DNA from 4 places in the Actinomadura sp. NPDC000929 genome. Region 4 is predicted to be linked to each of the others. Evidence: riboswitches for the same ligand, from Rfam matches in the RefSeq annotation. Region 4 holds a riboswitch; each other region holds the start of a gene.

Region 1 (3,198 bases), on a different contig from region 4:
ATCAGCAGCCGGGCGGGCACCCGCCGGGTGAGCCGGGCGCCGACGAGGTAGCCGCTCGCGGAGTTCGCGACGGCCATCGGCAGGAACGCCAGCCCGGTGCGCATCGGGGAGAAGTGCGCGACCACCTGGAGGTAGTAGGTGAGCGTGAGGAAGACCCCGAAGGCGCCGACGACCGCGGTGGCCACCGCGAGGTAGGCGCCGGCCCGGCCCCGGTCGGCGAGGATCCGCAGCGGCAGCAGCGGCGCGGCGTGCCTGGCCTGGCGCACGGCGAACAGGGCGAGCGCCAGGCCGCCGACCGCGAGCGGCGCGGTGGTCCGCCAGGCGTCCCAGCCGTGCGGGGCGGCCTCGCCCGCGCCGTACACGACGGCCGCCAGGCCGCCGGTGACGAGGACGGCGGAGATCCAGTCGACGCGCGCCCCGGGGAACGCCGGCGGCGCGGGAAGGACGATCCGTCCCGCCACCGACGCGGCCGCGGCGATGGCGACGTTGACGTAGAGGCACCAGCGCCAGTCGGCGTACTGGGTCAGCGCGCCGCCGAGCAGCAGCCCGACCGCCGCGCCGCTGCTCGCCACGGCGCCGTAGACGCCGAACGCCTTCGCGCGCTCCCTGGGCTCGGTGAACGTCACCGCCAGCAGCGACAGGGCGGTGGGCGCGAGCAGCGCGGCGAACGCCCCCTGCAGGGCGCGCCCGACCACGAGGACCCCGAAGCCGGGCGCGGCCCCGGCGATCATCGAGGCGACGGCGAACCCGGCCAGCCCGGCCAGGAAGCTGCGGCGCCGCCCGACCAGGTCGGCGATCCGGCCGCCGAGCAGGAGCAGCCCGGCGAAGGACAGGGTGTACGCGGTGATCACCCACTGCCGGTCGGCGTCGCCGAAGCCGAGCGCGTGCTGGGCCGTCGGCAGCGCGATGTTCACGATGGTGGCGTCGAGCGCGATCATCAGCTGCGCGACGGCGATGACGACCAGCGCCGCCCAGCGCCGGTTCGGGACGGCCGCGGACGGACCGGACGCGGTCCGCGCCGGGATGGCGGTCATGGAACCCACCTCCTCTAAGTGAAGGGTTCTCCTCCGGATATTAACTGGAGGTTTCTCCTCCGTCTAGAGGCGCATCGGGCCCGGATCGCCTCCCCGGCACGCCCACAACGGCGGCAGGCGACGGCCGGGGTGCCGGGTCGGCACGGCACTGAGCTGCGGAATCATCGCCCGCGACCTTGCCGTCTCTTGGTGATTTCAGTAGCTTTGCCCCTTCAAGACGCCTTCCAGGCGTTTTGTCCCACCGTGGGGTTTCCGAGCGCGGTGGGGCGGGGTGCCGTCCCCGCGCGACAAGGCCCGAGATCCCTCATCGATCGGGCCCCACATCGTCAGCGCCGCTGTCTCTCAGCGGCACCCGCCGAGTCCGCCGTGGCGCGGAGCCGGGGACCCAACCCGAACTGGGGTGAATCGGCCTGTCAGGCCGTAGGGCGACTTCCACGTCCGAACCCGTCAGCTAACCCGGTAGGCGGCACATGGAAGCAAGGAGCCCCCCTTGAAAGGCAAGCACCTCGACCGGCCGCGCGTTCTGCGGCCCGGCCCCTGGGTCACCGTCACGCTGACGGGCCTCGCCGTCTTCGGCGCGACGGCGGCCATGCCGACGACCCTGCAGCACGCGTCCACCGAAACCGTCGCCGCCGTCCAGACCGTGCCGCAGCAGCGGACCGCGCCGCGGCAGGCGGCGCCGCGGGAGCAGGTCAGAGCGCAGGCCCAGGTCCAGAAGGAGTTCAAGGCCCCAGCGAAGGCCGAGCCCTCGGCGAAGACCGAGTCGTCGGCGAAGGCCGAGCCGCGGAAGCAGGCCGCCGCGCCGAAGTCGGACGCGCGGTCCAAGGTCATCGCGCGGGCCAGGACCTGGCATCCGCACACCGGCCGGCGGGTCCCCTACAGCCAGACCAGCACGCACAACGGCTACCGCACCGACTGCTCGGGATACGTGTCCATGGCGCTGGGGCTGCCCAAGCCCGGGACGAACACCGTCGGCCTCACCGCGTCGCGGTACACCGAGCGAATCGCGATGTCCGAGCTGAAGAAGGGCGACCTCGTCATGGACGCCCTCGGCAGCAACACCACCCGGCACGTCGTCATCTTCGAGAAGTGGGCCGACAAGGAGCACTCGTCGTACTGGGCCTACGAGCAGCGCGGCCGGTACGGAACCGACCACCGCGAGCTCGACTACGGGCTCTCCTCGGGCGACGAGTACAAGGCGTACCGGCCGACGTCCCTCACGTAGGCGTCCCTGAAGACGCCCGGCATCGGCGGGACGCCGGTGCCGGGCGGAACGGGCTTGGAGAGAGAGGGGTCAGACCGAGCGGACGGCCCGCAAGGACTCCTTCAGGGAGCCGAGGGTCGAGAAGACGGCCGTGGGTTCGTAGCCGCAGTGGGCCATGCAGTTGGCGCAGCGGGAGTCGCGTCCCCTTCCGTAGGAGTCCCAGTCGGTCTCGTCCAGGAGTTCCTGGTAGGTCTGCGCGTAGCCGTCCGACATCAGGTAGCAGGGACGCTGCCAGCCGAAGAGGGAGTAGGACGGGATCGCCCAGGCCGTGCAGGGGAAGTCGACCTTGCCTTCCAGGAAGTCCAGGAACAGGGGCGAGTGGTTGAAGCGCCACCGCTTGCGGTTGCCGTCCCCGAACGCCTTGCGGAACAGCTCCCGCGTCTCCTGGACGCCGAGGAAGTGGTCCTGGTCGGGCGCCTTGTCGTAGGCGTAGCCCGGCGAGATCATCATCTCGTCGACCCGGAGGTCGTCGTTGAGGTAGTTCATGACGTCGATGACGGTCTGCGGCGTGTCCGTGTTGAAGATCGTCGTGTTGGTGGTGACGCGGAACCCCCGCCGCTTGCACTCCCTGACGGCCGCGACGGCGTCGTCGAAGACGCCCTCCTTGCACACGGACGCGTCGTGGCGTTCCCGCAGCCCGTCGATGTGCACCGCCCACGCGAAGTACGGCGAGGGCGCGAACTTGTCGATCTTCTTGGGGATGAGCAGCGCGTTCGTGCACAGGAAGACGTACTTCCTGCGGCGGACGAGCTCGTTCACCAGCTCGTCGATCTGCGGGTGCATCAGCGGCTCGCCGCCCGCGATGGAGACCATCGGCGCGCCGCACTCCTCGATCGCGGCGAGGGCCTGCTCGACCGGCATCCGCTTCCTCAGCACGTCGTGCGGGTGCTGGATCTTCCC
Region 2 (3,198 bases), on a different contig from region 4:
GACCGCCATCAGCTGCGTGACGGCGCCGAGGTGCTCCTCGGGGATGTCGACGGTGAGCCGCTCGACCGGCTCGTGCTTCTTGCCGTCGATCTCCCGCGTGACGACCTGCGGCTTGCCGACGGTCAGCTCGTAGCCCTCGCGGCGCATGTTCTCGACCAGGATCGCCAGGGCCAGCTCGCCGCGGCCCTGCACCTCCCAGGCGTCGGGGCGCTCGGTCGGCAGCACCCGGATCGACACGTTGCCGACGAGCTCGCGGTCGAGGCGGTCCTTGACCATCCGGGCGGTGACCTTGGTGCCCTTCTCGCGGCCCGCCATCGGCCCGGTGTTGGTGCCGATCGTCATGGAGATCGCCGGCTCGTCCACCGTGATCAGCGGCAGCGGGCGCGGGTCGTCCGGGTCCGCGAGGGTCTCACCGATCATGATGTCGGGGATGCCGGCGATGGCGATGATGTCGCCGGGCCCGGCCTCGTCCGCGGGCTTGCGGGTGAGCGCCTCCGTCATCATCAGCTCGGTGATCTTCACCCGCTCGACGCTGCCGTCGCGCCGGCACCAGGCGACCTGCTGGCCCTTCTTGATCGTGCCGGCGTGCACGCGGCACAGCGCGATCCGGCCGAGGTAGCTGGAGGCGTCCAGGTTCGTCACGTGCGCCTGGAGCGGGCCGTCGGGGTCGTAGGACGGCGCGGGGATCGTCTCGGTGATGACCTTGAACAGCGGTTCCAGGTCCTCGCTGCCGGGCATGGCGCCGTCGGCGGGCTTGTCGAGCGAGGCCCGCCCGGCGCGGCCGGACGCGAACACGATCGGGAAGTCGATCTGGTCCTCGTCGGCGTCGAGGTCCATGAACAGCTCGTAGGTCTCGTCCACGACCTCGTCGATGCGCGCGTCGGGGCGGTCGGTCTTGTTCACGACCAGGATCACCGGCAGCCGCGCGGCGAGCGCCTTGCGCAGCACGAAGCGCGTCTGCGGGAGCGGGCCCTCGCTGGCGTCGACCAGCAGGACGACGCCGTCCACCATGGACAGGCCGCGCTCGACCTCGCCGCCGAAGTCGGCGTGCCCCGGGGTGTCGATGATGTTGATCGTCAGGCCGTTGTGCAGGACCGCGGTGTTCTTCGCGAGGATGGTGATCCCCTTCTCGCGCTCCAGGTCGTTGGAGTCGAGCACGCGGTCGTCGACGTCCTGGTTCTCGCGGAAGGCCCCGGACTGCCAGAGCATGGCGTCGACCAGCGTCGTCTTGCCATGGTCGACGTGGGCGACGATCGCGACGTTACGGAGGTCGTCGCGCGTGGAGATGGGCATGCGGGTTCGCCTTGCGTGAGAGTTCGGGAGTCGCCGCAGACGTGCGGCCGTACCCATTCTACTTGGCCGTGCGTACCACCCACTCCGAGTCGTTCGCCCCATCGGTCACACGGACCTCGATTGGCCAACTTTGCGCATCCTTTGTAATCTGCCCGAGATCCGGTCGTCCGGAGTCCCGCCCCCAGGGGACTGCGGCCGGAACGCCGAATCTCCCGCGGGAGAACCGGGGACCCACCACCCTCGGGGTGAATCGACGCTCGTCGTAGGGCGACTCCTGGCCCGAACCCGTCAGCTAACCCGGTAGGCGTACGAGGAGAGGAGAACACCGGCTTGGCTCCGGATTCCCCCCGGCGGCGTCGCGTTCTGCCCACCGCCACCGCCACCCTGCTCCTGATCGGTCTCGGCGCCACCGCGCCGGACCTCGCCCACGCCGCCCAGCCGTTCCGGCCCGCCTCCGCGCCCACGGCGCCGAGCCCCACGCCGACGACGGAGAAGGGCCTGCGCAAGAGCCTCGACGCGCTGAACGAAGAGGCCGAGATCCTCACGGAGAAGTTCAACAAGGCCCGCGTCGAGTTCACCAAGGCCCGCAAGGCCGAACAGGACGCCACCCGGGAGGCCGAGCGGCTGCGCGCCCTCGCCGAACCCGCCCGCCAGAAGCTCGGCAGCCTGGCCGCCGCGAACTACATGGCCGGCGGCCCCGACGTCCTCTTCGGCTCCGGCGCCTCCCCCGAGGGGCTGTCCGACCGCGCCTACCTGGCGCAGAGCCAGGCCACCGCCGTCCTCGCCCTGAAGAAGCAGATCGACCAGGCCGACGCCGCGGAGCGCACCGCCAAGGCCAAGACCGCCCAGGTCAAGAAGGCCTGGGACGACGCCAAGCAGGCGCGCGAGGCCGCCAAGGCCAAGGTCTCCGAGGTGATGAAGCGCCTCGACAAGCTGACCACCACCCACGCGAGCGACCCGCGCACCGGCCTCAGCGCCACCGTGAAGGGCTCCGGCCTGCCCGCCAAGATGGCCCGCAAGGCGCTCACCAAGCTCGGCTCCCCGTACGTGTGGGCCGCCGCCGGACCGAGCAGCTTCGACTGCTCGGGCCTCGTCGTCTGGGCCTACGCCCAGGTCGGCAAGCCCGGCCTCCCGCACTACACCGGCGACCTGTTCGCCATGGGAACGAAGGTCTCCCGCGGCGCCCTCCGCTCCGGCGACCTGGTGTACTTCGGCAGCAACCTGCACCACATGGGCATCTACCTGGGCGACGGCAAGTACCTCCACGCCCCCCAGACCGGCGACGTGGTCAAGATCTCCAAACTCTCCGACCGCTCCGACTTCGCAGGCGCGAATAGGATTTCCTAGCCGAGGCCTTGGGCGGCCAGGAGGTCTACTGCCGGGCGGTCGCCGGGGAGCCAGTTGACGTCGTGGAGCTCTGAGGGCGCCAGCCAGCGGAGTTGCAGGTGCTCCAGGGCTTGCGGCTCGCCTTCTACCAGCTCGGCCGTCCAGACGCGGAGGACGGCGCGTCCGCTGAGGCGCCAGTCGCCGCCCACGCGGCGGCCCAGGCGTACCTTCACGGCCAGTTCCTCGTGGCACTCGCGCACCAGGGCGTCCTCGTCCGACTCTCCGGGGTCGACCTTGCCGCCGGGAAGCTCCCAGCCGCCCGCCATGTGCGGCGGCTCGGCGCGCTGGGCGGCCAGCAGCCGCCCCTCCGCGAGGATCGCCGCCCCCACCACCACGAGATCGATCGCGACCAGCTCCTCTCCGTGTTCGTGATCAGACCGCGGCGCCGGTCCGTCCGGTTCCGTCCCGCCTGAGGGAGTCGACCAGACGCGTCGCGTCGCGGACGATCTCCTCCAGGTGGTCGCCGTGCGCCCCGCGCCAGTACACCTGCCCGCAGACCGCGCAGCGGCCGTACACGTC
Region 3 (3,198 bases), on a different contig from region 4:
GGCATCGAGTGGCCCGTCGAGCCGCCGTCGTCGCCGTCGCCGCACGCCGCCAGGGCGATCGCCAGGGCCGGGACGGTGATGAGCGCGAACGCTCGCTTCATGGTGGTGAGCCTTCCGTGTCGAGTGCTGTGATCGGTGGTCGGCGACGGCGCCCGTTTCCGGGCGCCGCTGGACCTGTCACAGCCTCAGCACGCTCAACCTGTGCAGGGACGGTCTCGGCGGCGGCCGTCCGACCAGGAGGATCCGCACCCGCGGGGGCCGCGACACGGCCATCGGCGGCGACTTCCGCAAGCGCAGCGCCAGGAGGGCCGCGACGAGGGCGAGCGCGAGCAGGGTCAGCATGGCCAGGCAGACCTGGCCGCCGGGGTGGTCGGGGTGGCGGTCGGAGTGATGGCCCCCGGGCCGGTCGCCCCGGGGTGGACGGTGCCCCGCCATCGCTTCGGCGGCGGGGGCGGCGTGCCCGGCGGCCATGGACGTCAGCGGAACGCCGCCCATCTCCGCCGGGCTCGCCGTGGACTGGAAGCCGTGCATCGCCAGCAGCCCGAGGAGCACGAGCAGGCCGGACGCCAGCCGGAGGACGTCCGGGCGCACGGAGCGCCTCGGCCGTCCCACCGGCCGTTCCGCGTGCGCGCCGTCCCGTGCGGGGAGGCCGCCGAGGTGCGTGCTCATCTCGCGGACCAGGGTAGCGAAGGGTGATCGGCGGTCACCGGCGGGTCACCGCTTCGAGGGGTCAGGCGACACGGACCCCGCCCGCGAACGGGCGGCCGGCGATGGGGGCGATCTTGACGACGTCGCCGGTCTGCGGCGCGTGGACCATGTTGCCGTTGCCGATGTACATGCCCATGTGGTGCAGGTCGCTGTGGAAGAACACCAGGTCGCCGGGCTTGAGCTGGCTCATGCTCACGTGGGTCCCGGCGTTGTACTGGCTGCCGGTGTAGTGGCCGAGCGTGATGCCGACCTGCGCGTAGGCGTACAGGGTCAGGCCGGAGCAGTCGAAGCCCTTGATGTTGGCGCCCTGCGCGGTGCCGTAGCTCGGGCCGGACGCGTTGCCGCCGCCCCAGGAGTAGGGCACGCCCTGCTGGGCGAGGGCGGCCCGGACGGCCGTCATGGCCTTGGCCGAGGCCCCGCCGGAGTTGAGGTTGGGGATGGAGGCGGGACCCGTGCCCGCGGTCCTGAAGGTGCCGAGCTGCTTCTCGACCTTCTTGAGCTTGATCTGGAGTTCCCGGCGCTTCTTCCTCGCCTCGTCGGTGAGCGCGCGCACCTGGGCGGCGCGCTGCTCGGCGGCCTTGCGGGACCGGTCGGCGCCCTGCATCACCTGGAGCATCTGCGTGATGCGGACGTCGTTCTGCTTGGCGAAGTAGTTGAGGGTGGCCGACTGGTCCAGGACGGCCTGCGGGTCGGACGACGAGGCGAACGTGATGGCCGGGTCCGCCGGGCCGTTCTTGTAGCTGTCCGCGGCGATCTTCGCCATGCGTTCGCGCGCTTCGTCCAGCGCCTTCTGCTGGCGCAGGGCGCTGCTCTTGGCGAGCTTCGCGGCGTGCTCGGCCTGCTTGAGGCGTTCGCGCAGGCCGTTGTACTGCTCGCTGAGCTTCTCGGCCTCGTCGGCGAGCTTCTCCTGCTGCGCGGTCAGTTGCTTGCGCGTCGGCTTCGGCTCGGCGTGGGCGGGCGCGGGCGCGAGAAGCCCGGCGGACAGCGCGAGGGCGGCCGTCCATGCCGTGACGTCGCCGAGCCGGCGGGTGCGGATCCTGCGGCGGGCTGTCGTTCGGGGGCCGGCAGCTCGTCGCTGCATGCGGTGTCCTCTCCTGTACCGCCTACCGGGTCAGCTGACGGGTTCGGGCCGGAGTCGCCCTACCGTCCCGCGGGACGGACTCACCCCTGAAGATCGGGTCCCCGGTTCCCCGGACGGAGCCGTCCGCGGGATTCGGCGCGGTCGCCGGCCGTCCCCGGCGGGGACGTCGGACCGTGACCTCCTACGGAGCGTAGGAGGTTTACGGTCGGTTCGCCACCGAAGCGGCAGATTTCCCCAAATGCCACATTCCGCCTCAGCAGGTCGCGGCGAGCTCCACGACCGCCGCGGCCCCGGCCAGGAGCGGCGCGGCGACCGCCGCCACCGCGAACAGGCCCGCCGCGAGCCGGACGTCGCGCCGCGGCCTCGCCGGGGCGCCCTCCAGCCGCAGCACCCGCTCCATCAGCGCACCGGCGACGGGCGTGCCCGCCGCGCCGAGCGCCCCCGCGACGCCGAGCGCCCCCGCGACGGCGGGCGCCGCCGAGAGCCGGCACAACGCGTCGACCAGCGGCTTCCTGCCGTGAACGCGGACCGCGGCGTCGTCCGCGGCCATCTCCAGCAGCAGCGGCAGCCGCGCCTTCGCGCGCCGGACGGTCGGCAGCCATGGCAGCATGGCGTGGACCAGGTCCAGAGCCAGCAGGAAGACATGGTGACGCTGGCGCAGATGCGCGCGCTCGTGCGCCAGGACGGCCCCGAACTCCTCGGCGCTGAGCGCCCGCTGGGCCCCGGTGCTGACCACGATCGCGCGGTGCCGGGACGGCAGCGAGTACGCCACGGGCACGGGGTGGTCGAGGACGAGGACGTCCGGATGGCGGCGGTCCTCCCGGGCGACCAGCCGCAGCATCTCCCGGTGCCGCCGGCGGTGGCGCACGGCCCGGCCGAGCCTCGGCAGGCCGCGGGCGAGCACGGCGGCGCAGGCCGCGGCGAGGACGGCGGTCGCGACGGCCGCGGCGGCGGTGGCGAGACGGCCGTGATGGGGCAGGCAGTCGCGCAGCCGAGACAGCAGTCCGTGCCCCGGACCCGGCGGCGCGAGCAGCCCCGCCGCCGCGATCCCCGCCGCGGCGATGAACGTCCCCGCGAGGGCGGCCGTCCAGCAGGCGATGGCCGTCCCCGGGCCGACGGCGGAGCGCCTGAGGAGGTCCAGAACGGGCCCCGCGGCGCATCCCAGCAGGACCACCGAGACGACGAGCCCGACCACCAGCGGGATCACGGGATCACGCGTCCTCGCCGGCGGTCCGCCGCCGCAGGGCGTCCAGGAGGTGCCGGGCGTCCTCCGGCGGGACGCTCTCGGCGAACCTCGCCAGGATGGCGCCGTGGTCGGAGGCCTCGCTCAGGGCGTCCAGCATCAGCTCGACCGCGTACTCCTCCCGCGGCCGCGTGGGGCTGTAGCGGAAGGCCGTGCCCTCCTGCGT
Region 4 (3,198 bases):
CCGCCGAGGTGCCCGTGTCGTACTTGCTCCGCGGCTTCTTGCCGTCCACCAGGTGGCGGAAGGTGTAGGTGTCGAGGTCGAGCATGACGCCGCGGTGCGACGGCTCGCCCGGCCCGCGGTCCCCGACGAAGCCGGTGACGCTGCGCCCCTTGTAGGTGACCTTCACCTTGGTGTGCATGGGCCAGCTCGGGCTGGCGAACAGGCCCTTCTGCATCGGCTTGCCGCCCGCCGGGGCGCCCGTGTCGCCGTTCACGCCCGAGCCGTCGTCCCAGAAGTAGGACGCCTTGGTGCTGCCCGACAGGACGGCGTGGCGCTTCGGCGCGACCTTGGCGGTGCCGTGGTGGGTGGCCTTCGCGGCGGGCTGCCCCACCTGCTGGCCGGTCACCTTTCCGGTCACCTGCTTTCCGGTGACCGGCTGTCCGGTCACCTTGTGCCCGCTCACCTGTTGTCCGGTGACCAGCTGTCCGGTCATCTTGTCGCCGGTGACCTGCTGCCCGGCCACCTGCTGTCCGATGACCTTGTGCGACATCGGCTCGTCGGCCTGGGCCCCGTGGGAGGTCCCGGCCGCCACGCCCGCGGCCAGCAGGCCCGCGAGAGCGGTACCGATCAGGGCGGTGTCGATGGCTCGCTTCTGCATGTTCATCCTTTGCTCGGTGGTCCGGGGCGCCGGGTCACGGCTTCGGCTAGTCGGGGGCTCGCCGTTCGGGCGTGACGGATCCGGCGCACGGCACGTGGGCGTGCTCGCGACGTGGGTGTGATCGCGGAGGGATGGAGAAGGGGGAGGCACCACTGGACGGTGCGGGGCAACGGGCCGCTCAGCGGCCCTGGCTCACCGGTACTGGGGGTAGCCGTAGCCGGCGACGGTGGACGTGTCGCGGACCTTCTTCTTCACCGCGTCACCGGTGTTGCCCTCGATGGTGTTGATGGTGCCGTCGTGGTTGTCCTTGACGACGATGCCGACGTGCTCGACGCCCTTGATGCCGCCGCCGTTCCAGGCGAAGAAGACCACGGCGCCGGGCTTCGGGGTCTGGCCGAAGCGGCCGGTCTTCTTGAACCACTTGGCGTGGCTGACGGTGTAGGCGTCGGCGCCCATGCCCTTGGTGCCGGTGTGCTGGCCCAGCCAGGACACGAACATGTCGCACCAGGACTGGCCCTTGTAGACCGAGGCGCTCTTGGAACCGATGCGGTGGGCGTTCTGCTCGCCCAGCGGCGAGCCGACGTACCAGTCGTTGAACTTGCTGTTGCCCGAGGCGTCCTCGTGGGTGCCGATCTGCGTGCGGGCGAGCTTGATGACGTCCTGCGCGGAGGCGCCGGCGGTGGCGGTCTTCGCGCCGTTGGCGCCGGCCTGGGGCGCGGCGGCGACGTGCGCGGTGTTCGCGGGCTTGGTGTCCGCATGGGCGGACGGGGCCAGGGAGGCGAAGCCGAAAGCGCTCGCCAGGGAGAGGACGGCTCCGGCGGCGAAGCGGGTGCCCATGCGCTTGGTCAGGTCGAAAGTACGAGCGGTCATGCGAAGGTTCTCCTGAGGTCTTCCAGTCCGCCTACCGGGTTAGCTGTCGGGTTCGGGCATGGAAGTGGCCCTACCGCGACCCCGCGCAAGGCGGGAGTGCGGATTCACCCCGGTGTTTCGGTGGGTCCCCGGCTCCGCTCGGCCAGTGATCGGCGCTCTGCGGACTCGGCGGCGGACGTGCCTTGATCGGCCGTCCTGATGATCAGGGACTCGATGCGCCCGTCACGATCTGGTCGGGCGCTCCGGACGGGCTTTCCCGTCGGTCACACACCCACAACAGGTTCAAGCGGCCCCATATTTCGTCAAGCCCACCCCAAAGACGCTGCTGACCTGTAAAGACTCCCCAAAGCGCCCTCAACGCAAGGGCTGCGGTCCAGTCAAGTCGGCCCAAGATTTCTGGTCGCCACCTCGCCCCAACGGGAGACGATCACCCCCGAGCGCGCCCCCACCCGCGGGCTGGTCATCAAGGTGCCCAAGTTCACGACCGACCAGGACGCGTCATAGTCGCACCGGAGCCGGGCGCGAATGCGTGGTCCTGCTGGAGCGCCGGCGCGGTGAGTCGGCCCTCATCAACTCACCCCTCAGCGCGGCGAGTGACACGGCTCCGACCAGGACCGTCCCGTCGGGAAACCGGAAGACCGGCACTCGCGGGCCGGACACGCGAGCGGACCGAGCCGGTTCCTCGTGGGGCCGCTCGCCGTCCCACCTGACGCCGGTCGCGGACGCCAAGCCCCGCAGCACGTTGACGTCGCCGATGTCCAGACCGTCACTGAAGTAGGCGCGGTAAAGACGGGCGGTCATGTCCTCGGCGGTGCCGTGCGCGGCCGCCAGCGCGATGAGCCGGTGGGCGTCGGCGGTGCGGGCGGGCACGATCCGGTCGAGGTTCACCACCAGGCCGTCGACCGCCGCCGCCCGTGCGATCTGCTCGACCCGCGCGGTGGGCGCGAGAGGGAAAAGGCCGCGGCTCGGCGGCGGTTCCGCCGCGGAACCCGCGGTCTGGTACGGCCTGAAGACGACCTCCAGTTCGCCGCCACCCGCACGGTGCTCCTCGGCGGCCCGCTGGAAGCGGGCGTAGCCGAGCGCCGACCAGACGCAGGCGATGTCGTGGGTGAACTCAACTTTCATGGGTTCGTCCTTCGATGGCGGCACGGATCGTTCCGTGCCGCCTCAGCATGCCCGCCGCCGCTCGCCGCGTCAATACGGAACGTTCCGTGCCGCCTGAGGGCTATGCTGTCCCCATGTCACCCAGACGTCCTGAGCGCCGAAGTGAAGAGGCCGCCAACGCCGTCATCAAGGCCGCCATGGACCTGTGCCAGGAGGTCGGGTACCGCAAGGTCAGCATCGAGGGCATCGCCGCCCGCGCCGGCGTCGGCAAGAACACGATCTACCGCTGGTGGCCGTCCAAGGCCGCCGTGCTGCTGGACGGCCTGCTGTCCACCTGGAAGATGGACGCGACCTTCCCCGACACCGGTGACTTCGTCGCGGACATCAAGACGCAGATGGCGGCGGCCTCGCGCATCCTCGGCGACCCGCACGTCTTCCCGCACTACCGCGCACTGATCGGCGAGGCCCAGCACGACCCGGACCTCCACCAGGCCTTGTGGGACAACTTCATCGGTCACCTGGCGGGCGCCGCGGCCGACCGCATCCGCGTAGCGCAGCGCAAGGGCCAGGTCCGCGCCGACGCCGAC

Evidence for each region. Region 4 has a riboswitch for cyclic di-AMP ahead of ABWI04_RS01765 (CHAP domain-containing protein). Riboswitches for the same ligand answer to the same signal wherever they lie in the genome.
Region 1: linked by a shared signal. The riboswitch ahead of ABWI04_RS21710 (NlpC/P60 family protein) and the one ahead of ABWI04_RS01765 (CHAP domain-containing protein) in region 4 are both predicted to bind cyclic di-AMP.
Region 2: linked by a shared signal. The riboswitch ahead of ABWI04_RS37385 (C40 family peptidase) and the one ahead of ABWI04_RS01765 (CHAP domain-containing protein) in region 4 are both predicted to bind cyclic di-AMP.
Region 3: linked by a shared signal. The riboswitch ahead of ABWI04_RS39935 (NlpC/P60 family protein) and the one ahead of ABWI04_RS01765 (CHAP domain-containing protein) in region 4 are both predicted to bind cyclic di-AMP.

Annotation. Positions count from the first base shown of each region.
Region 1 covers NZ_JBEUPA010000061.1:17,516-20,713, forward strand. The annotation lists gene ABWI04_RS21705 (MFS transporter) at 1-1,034, opposite strand, end outside; cyclic di-AMP (ydaO/yuaA leader) riboswitch at 1,378-1,515, shown strand; gene ABWI04_RS21710 (NlpC/P60 family protein) at 1,525-2,259, shown strand; gene hpnH (adenosyl-hopene transferase HpnH) at 2,329-3,198, opposite strand, start outside.
Region 2 covers NZ_JBEUPA010000180.1:6,680-9,877, forward strand. The annotation lists gene typA (translational GTPase TypA) at 1-1,293, opposite strand, end outside; cyclic di-AMP (ydaO/yuaA leader) riboswitch at 1,485-1,616, shown strand; gene ABWI04_RS37385 (C40 family peptidase) at 1,624-2,640, shown strand; gene ABWI04_RS37390 ((deoxy)nucleoside triphosphate pyrophosphohydrolase) at 2,637-3,023, opposite strand; gene ABWI04_RS37395 (Mut7-C RNAse domain-containing protein) at 3,052-3,198, opposite strand, start outside.
Region 3 covers NZ_JBEUPA010000224.1:3,696-6,893, reverse strand. The annotation lists gene ABWI04_RS39945 (DUF305 domain-containing protein) at 1-101, opposite strand, end outside; gene ABWI04_RS39940 (DUF6153 family protein) at 178-669, opposite strand; gene ABWI04_RS39935 (NlpC/P60 family protein) at 731-1,789, opposite strand; cyclic di-AMP (ydaO/yuaA leader) riboswitch at 1,793-1,937, opposite strand; gene ABWI04_RS39930 (M56 family metallopeptidase) at 2,043-2,996, opposite strand; gene ABWI04_RS39925 (BlaI/MecI/CopY family transcriptional regulator) at 3,001-3,198, opposite strand, start outside.
Region 4 covers NZ_JBEUPA010000003.1:42,511-45,708, forward strand. The annotation lists gene ABWI04_RS01760 (RlpA-like double-psi beta-barrel domain-containing protein) at 1-637, opposite strand, end outside; gene ABWI04_RS01765 (CHAP domain-containing protein) at 830-1,507, opposite strand; cyclic di-AMP (ydaO/yuaA leader) riboswitch at 1,522-1,672, opposite strand; gene ABWI04_RS01770 (DsbA family oxidoreductase) at 2,006-2,632, opposite strand; gene ABWI04_RS01775 (TetR/AcrR family transcriptional regulator) at 2,746-3,198, shown strand, end outside.